2 regions of the Exiguobacterium sp. s142 genome follow, and region 2 is predicted to be linked to the other one. Evidence: predicted binding sites of a transcription regulator. Region 2 holds the regulator's gene; the other holds the start of a gene.
What was found. The regulator LexA, encoded in region 2, represses DNA repair genes until DNA is damaged. The targets are predictions, from matches to a motif close to CGAACATATGTTCG.

Region 1 (3,619 bases), on a different contig from region 2:
TGATCGATGTGACGATCCGGTCCTTACCGGCCTGTTTCCCGGCCCTGAGGCGGTCGTCTGCTTCTTTGACAAGTGTGTCGACGGCCTCTAATCCGTCACGGCACGAGACGCCGAACGTCATCGTGACACTGAGGCGACGCCCGTCATAGATCGTCTCGGTCGTCTTGATCCGTTCCCGGAGACAGTCGAGCGTCTCTGCGACCTCATCTGCTGTCTGATTGCTCATGAACAGCAAGAACTCTTCTCCACCCCAACGGACACAGATCCCGTCGGTCCGCTCGAGGGCGGCGGCGACTTGTTTGAGGACGAGGTCGCCACAATCATGGCCGTGGCGCTCGTTGAACGCTTTGAAGTGGTCAATATCGGCGAGTGCGACGGCATATGGGCGGCCGTCTGCGACCGCTTCTGCGATGGCTTGCTCGATTCGTTGATAGCCGGTCATCCGGTTATACAGCCCGGTCAATCCGTCCCGTGAAGCGAGGACGTTCAAGCGTTCGTTCGACCGTTCTAACTCGGTCGTCACCTCGACGACCGAGTTCTCGAACACGAACGTCAGCCCGGCGATGAGTGCGATCGTCGACAGCAGACAAGTCAGCCCGATCACTTGCTCGATCATGGGGGCGAGCGGCTGTGTCCCGACCGTGACGTTCCAGTAGAGGAACCCGTAGATCGCCATCGCGAGCCCGGTCGACATGACGCGGACCAAGCGGCTGACGTTCGGCATGAAGAACACACCGTACGCCACCATGATGATGAAGTAATGGACGTTTGCGCCCCACCCGAGGACGATCGTCGAGATGATGGCGTTATAGACGACTTCGACGAACAGTCCGATAAAGAACGTCCGGTAGTACCGTTTATGTACGAAATAAAATGAGAGCGTGTAATAAAGAACGCTGAACACGTTCGACCAGGCGAGCACCGTGACGTCGAGACGCCAAAACGTGACCAAGAACACGACATGGATGAGCCATGCGAGCGCGTTCCCGTAAAAAGTGATGCGGTAATTATACAGTGTACCGCGACGTTCCTCATAGGCAGTCCCCACGTGAACACCTCCTCGTTCCAGTATACCGAAACTGTAAGGATTTGCCTACGCCTGTTCGAGAATCGAGTCAATCCACTCTCTGTAAACGTTGATTTCAGGACGTTATAATTGCGTGAAATAGATATTTCACGCAAGGTTTATAGAAGCGTCGTTTGATTCGTTAAAACAGACGTGGTGGCATCTTCCGATTTAAGAGCGAATCAACAGGGTGACAATACATTATTATGTAAACCACTATGAGGGATATAAACTTTTGTTTCGACAGCCGTTCATCCGTTAAGCGAAAATAAAGCTTGAAACGGGGAACGAGGTAACGTTACACTGAGAACGTAAACAAAAGGGGGATTTCAGGATGGACGACCAACGTTTGAAACAACATCTCGCTGAAGCGAAGACGATCGCTGTCGTCGGTGTGTCATCGAACCCGAACAAGACCGCCAACCAGATTGCGGAGTATTTGCTCCTGCAAGGGTATACGGTCATCCCTGTCAATCCGACGCTCGAGACGTGGAACGGCCGCAAGGTGTATCCGACGGTCGAGAGCATCCCGGGACGAATCGATATCGTCGACGTGTTTCGCCGGAACGAATATTTGGCCGGCGTGGCCGAGGACGCGGTCCGTCATGGGGATGTCGGACTCGTCTTTAACCAGCTCGGTCTGTCGAGCAAGGACGCCGAACGAATCGTTCATGCTGCCGGACTTGACTACATCGAGAACCGGTGTATTTACGTCGAGCACGCTCGACTCCTCGGCTGAGACCTGCCCCTGCGGCAGGTCTACTTTTTTTCACGCGTCGACGGCGCGGAGAGGGAGGCTTGCCAGAATCCCGAAACAGCTATACAATTAGGTATGAAAAACGAACATGTGTTCGAAGATGAGGTGACTGACATGTCAACAAAACTATTTAATTATAATGAAGACGCCATCCAAGTGCTCGAAGGGCTCGCTGCCGTTCGGAAACGACCAGGGATGTATATCGGCTCGACCGACCATCGCGGGCTGCACCATCTCGTCTACGAGATCGTCGACAACGCGATCGACGAGGCGCTCGGCGGTTTCGGTGACCAGATCGATGTGACGATCCATAAAGACGATGCCATCACGGTCCGTGACCACGGGCGTGGTATGCCGACCGGGATGCACGCCTCGGGAAAACCGACGCCGGAGGTCATCTTCACGGTCCTCCATGCCGGCGGAAAGTTCGGCCAAGGCGGCTACAAGACGTCAGGCGGACTGCACGGGGTCGGCGCCTCGGTCGTCAACGCGCTCTCGAGCAAGCTGCTCGTCACGATCTATCGCGACGGCAAAGTGTTCGAGCAGACGTTCGCTGACGGCGGTGTGCCACAGACGACGCTCCTCGAGACGGGGAAAGCCCGCCAGACCGGAACGAGCGTCTACTTCAAGCCGGACACGACCATCTTCTCGACGACGACGTATAACTACGACACGCTCGCCGAACGGCTCCGGGAGTCGGCTTTCCTATTGAAAGGGTTGACGATCACGTTGACCGACGAACGCTCGGACAAGCAAGAGACGTTCCATTACGAGAACGGGATCGCCGAGTTCGTCCACTATTTGAATGACGACAAGGCGACGCTCCACCCGACCGTCTACTTCGAAGGGACCGAGAACGACATCGAGCTCGAACTCGCCTTCCAGTTCACGGACGCCTACTCGGAGAACGTGTTGTCGTTCGTCAACAACGTCCGCACCCGGGACGGCGGGACGCATGAAGTCGGCGCCAAGACGGCGATGACCCGGATCATGAACGAGTACGCCCGCAAAAACGGCTTGTTGAAAGAAAAAGACAAGAACCTCGACGGCGGCGACGTCCGTGAAGGCTTGACGCTCATCGTCTCGGTCCGGATCCCGGAGGAGTTCCTCCAGTTCGAGGGACAGACGAAGTCGAAACTCGGCTCGCCTGAAGCCCGTGCCAGCGCAGACGCCGTCATGGCCAAGCAGCTGACGATCTTCCTCGAGGAGAACCCGCAGATGGCGACGATGCTCATCAAGAAAGCGATCCGCGCGGCCCAGGCCCGCGAAGCGGCCCGAAAAGCGCGTGAAGAGGCGCGTAACGGCAAGAAAAAGAAACGTTCGAGCATTCTGAACGGGAAACTGACGCCGGCGACATCAAAAAACGCCGCCAAGAACGAGCTGTTCCTCGTCGAGGGGGATTCGGCCGGCGGTTCGGCCAAACAAGGCCGTGACCGGACGATCCAGGCGATCTTGCCGCTCCGCGGGAAGGTCATCAACTCGGAGAAGTCGAAACTCAATGACATCATGAAAAACGAGGAGATCAACACGATCATCCACGCGATCGGCGCCGGGGTCGGACACGATTTCGACCTCAGTGACTGCAACTTCGACAAAGTCATCATCATGACCGATGCCGATACGGACGGGGCCCACATCCAAGTTCTCTTGTTGACGTTCTTCTTCCGTTACATGAGACCGCTCGTCGAGGCGGGCAAAGTGTTCGTCGCCTTGCCGCCGCTCTATCGCATCTCGAAAGGGAAAGGCAAGTCGGAGCAGTTCGAATACGCCTGGGACGAGGAAGCGCTCGAGAAACT
Region 2 (3,619 bases):
GTCTTCGAGTCCATTTGACGGAACGACTTGATGTCATCGAGTGAAAGGTCGTAACCAGACAAGTGAAGCAGCGAGTACAATAGCATCGAACCGTGTCCCGCTGAAAGGACGAACCGATCGCGGTTGAACCAGTTCGGGTTTTTCGGGTTGTGACGCATTTTGTCTGTCCAAAGCGTGAACGCCATCGGGGCCGCACCCATCGGCATACCTGGGTGACCTGAGTTCGCTTGTTGGACAGCATCAATCGAGAGCGTCCGAATCGAGTTAATCGCTAATAATTCTTTAGTAGTTGTTTCCACTAATTTCATCCTCTCTGTTGTTAAGAAAGTTTCTACCCGTCATATTTTAGCACACTCAATCGTGTGTCACAACTAATTAAATAGTATGTCACATTGGTTGGAATCGTTTACTTCCATACGTCTGTTTTCGAGGGAATGGTCGAACCTTATCGAGCTTCGTGTATAACAAACATGCACATCCTATACGAAATAGGATGTGCATTCGAGTTCATTCAGAACGGTGTCGGTTCTGTTCGTCTTTTAGTTTTTCTGGTGTCACGTCGTTGCCTTCCGGATCGACGACTTTCATGCCCATCATCTGGGATTTGAACGATTGACGGAACGCTTTTAAATATTGTTGACGCAACGCTTGTTGCTCGTCCATCTCTTGTTGTGACAAGCCGTCTGTCTTTGCCTTGTTGGCGAGGAAGTTAATCCGCTCCAATTGTTCGGGTGCTAACATAATGGTTCGCCCCCTCTCTACTGAATTTGTAGTTCTACTGTACAAAATCAGGGCGTAGGAATCAAGTTTCTGGCACTGCCACATGCTCCAAATAGCGACGGTTCACAGTCGCTTTCGAGACTTCGTAGCCGAATCCGCGGAGCGTGGCCGCGATTTCAGCGAAGGTGAGCCCCCGCTCCCGAAGTTGGACGATCTCCTCGATCGGCACTTCGATCCGGCTCCTCCCACCTTGGTCATGGTGCTGAATGTTGCGTTGCGGGTTGAAGCCGTTCGCGACCGCCCGGCGCATGCCGCGCGATATCTTGGCGTTATGAATCTTCCGTTGATACTCCTCGACGACGCTGACAATCTCAAGCACCATCTTCTCGGCGTCGGAGACGACGTATTCGTCGGGCGACTGCATCGTCAACAGCCGGACGTTATGCTTCATGAGCGTATGCAAGATGGCGATTTTTGCATTCCCTCGGCCGAGGCGACTGTCATCGCTCACGAGCACGGCATCGAGCTTTGACGCCGACACATGCTCTAACAGATCGAGCAGACCCGTCCGATTGACCTCGAAACCGCTCTCTTGTTCGGTGATCACATCGATCACTTCCGCATCGAGACGTTTGGCCATCTGTAACAATTCCGCTTCTTGCCTCATGAGCGAGGTTTCCTGAGTTGACTTGTTCGTCGATACGCGACAATAAATGACGACTCGCATCTCGTCACTCCCTTTCTTTCCAGTCATCCTTTTACGATACACAGGATGAGCGGGTGTTCGCAATCCAAATCGATCATTCAGCGGCGAACCACGTCGTTTTCCGTTCTTCTTTTTCCGCACGTTCCGCTAACAGCTGGGCTTCGAGCGTTTCCGCTTCGTTGAACGCAACTTCTTGTTCGATACTTCTTTCGACCGTCATCACTGTCGGTTCGACAACTTCGCCTTGGCGAAACTCGCCGACTAAGTAAAAGGCGAACATCCCGAGCACTACCATTCCGACCAATATGAATCCGTTGATTGTATCTTTCATTTGAACCGCCTCCAAATATAAGAATATGCGTTCTTAGGAACGTATGTTCGTTTATCTGTTCTCATCATAAAACAAGAACTTCTGTTCGGTCAAGAAAAAACGAACGAATGTTTGTACGCTCATATGTTCTTGTGTTAAAATAAATCCATAAAGAATAGGATGCGTTCGCAGGTTATTCGACATAAACGAGGTGAAATCCATTGAAAAAAATGTCAGCAAGACAGCAACAGATTCTTGATTTTATAAAAGCTGAAGTTCGGACGAAAGGTTATCCGCCGTCAGTCCGCGAAATTGGTGAAGCCGTCGGTCTCGCATCGAGCTCGACCGTGCACGGTCACTTGGACCGTCTTGAAAAACGTGGATTGATTCGGCGCGATAAGACAAAACCGCGTGCGCTCGAAGTGTTGAGCGAGGACGCCCCGTCTATCGAGGAGCGTGAGACGGTCATGTACGTCCCGGTTATCGGGAAAGTTACGGCCGGAACACCGATCACGGCGATCGAGAACGTGGAAGAACACTTCCCGCTCCCGGCCCATATCGTCGGTTCGGATAACGTGTATATGCTCTCCGTCTCTGGCGATTCGATGATCAACGCCGGAATCCTCGACGGAGACCGCGTGCTCGTGAGACAACAGAACACGGCAGACAATGGAGAGATTGTCGTCGCGATGACGGACGAGGGTGAGGCGACCGTCAAACGGATCTACAAAGAGGCGTCGAAAGTCCGACTCCAGCCGGAGAACGATGAACTTGAGGCGATGTATTTCGATAACGTATCCATTTTAGGGAAGGTCATCGGTGTATACCGGACGATCCATTAATGGCTAGCGGCAAGACACATACGCGTACGAACCTCGTGGCAATCGGTGCTTTAGCGATTGCCACGCCTTTTATTGATGTCGATATCCCGACTACCCTTTTCCTCGGTGCGCTTATCGGGACGTTCTGGCTCTCCCCGGACCTCGATTTGAAATCGGATGCATACTATCGGTGGGGACCGCTGCGTTGCTTTTGGCTCCCTTACGTGAAGCTGATGCCGCACCGGTCGCCGCTGTCGCACTTGCCGGTGTTGAGCGATCTCATTCGTGTCATCTACCTTGGCTTCCCGCTCGCGCTCATCCTTACGTTCACCCCGTATGAAGCGGCTGTGAAGACGTGGCTCGACTTGAACGGCATCCCGTTCTTCCTCGGTCTCGTGTTCGCGACGACGCTCCATACGGCACTCGACTATGCGTCCACATTTTTCAAACGTGCGTTCTAATCGCAAAACAAGCGACCACTCAATTTCGAGTGGTCGCTTGTTTTGACTAAAAAAACGCCCGATCCAAGAAACTGGATCGAGCGTTTTTTGAATCCATTCGACTTAGTAGAGCGTCATGTACTGATCGCGTTCCCACTCTGTTACTTGCGTGCGGAACATGTCCCACTCGATCTCTTTCAACTCGAGGAAGTGTTCGCCGATGTGGTCACCGAGCGAATCCATGACGATTTTGTCGGCGCGGAGTACTTCGAGTGCGTCGAAGAGTGTCGCCGGAAGATCGTCGATGCCGTTCGCAACACGCTCTGGCTTGTCCATCACGTAGATGTTGCTGTCGATCGGTTTCGGTGCTTTCAAGTCTTTCTCGATGCCGTCAAGACCAGAAGCCAAGAGGGCCGAGAGCGCGAGGTACGGGTTCGCCGCCGGGTCGACCGAACGTACTTCGATACGTGTCGAGAGGCCGCGGGCAGCCGGTACACGGACGAGCGGTGAACGGTTACGGGCGCTCCATGCGACGTAGCATGGTGCTTCGTATCCAGGCACGAGACGCTTGTACGAGTTGACCGTCGGGTTACAGATCGCCGTGAACGCACGTGCATGCTCG

Region 1: the regulator LexA is predicted to act here: its motif matches at 1,907-1,920, upstream of parE (DNA topoisomerase IV subunit B).

What each region holds. Positions count from the first base shown of each region.
Region 1 covers NZ_JACSMB010000001.1:44,788-48,406, forward strand. The annotation lists gene KNP77_RS00230 (GGDEF domain-containing protein) at 1-1,048, opposite strand, end outside; gene KNP77_RS00235 (CoA-binding protein) at 1,401-1,805, shown strand; gene parE (DNA topoisomerase IV subunit B) at 1,938-3,619, shown strand, end outside.
Region 2 covers NZ_JACSMB010000006.1:113,817-117,435, forward strand. The annotation lists gene tkt (transketolase) at 1-308, opposite strand, end outside; gene KNP77_RS07745 (DUF896 domain-containing protein) at 508-741, opposite strand; gene KNP77_RS07750 (YneB family resolvase-like protein) at 803-1,447, opposite strand; gene KNP77_RS07755 (hypothetical protein) at 1,521-1,757, opposite strand; gene lexA (transcriptional repressor LexA) at 1,958-2,578, shown strand; gene KNP77_RS07765 (metal-binding protein) at 2,578-3,018, shown strand; gene glnA (type I glutamate--ammonia ligase) at 3,121-3,619, opposite strand, start outside.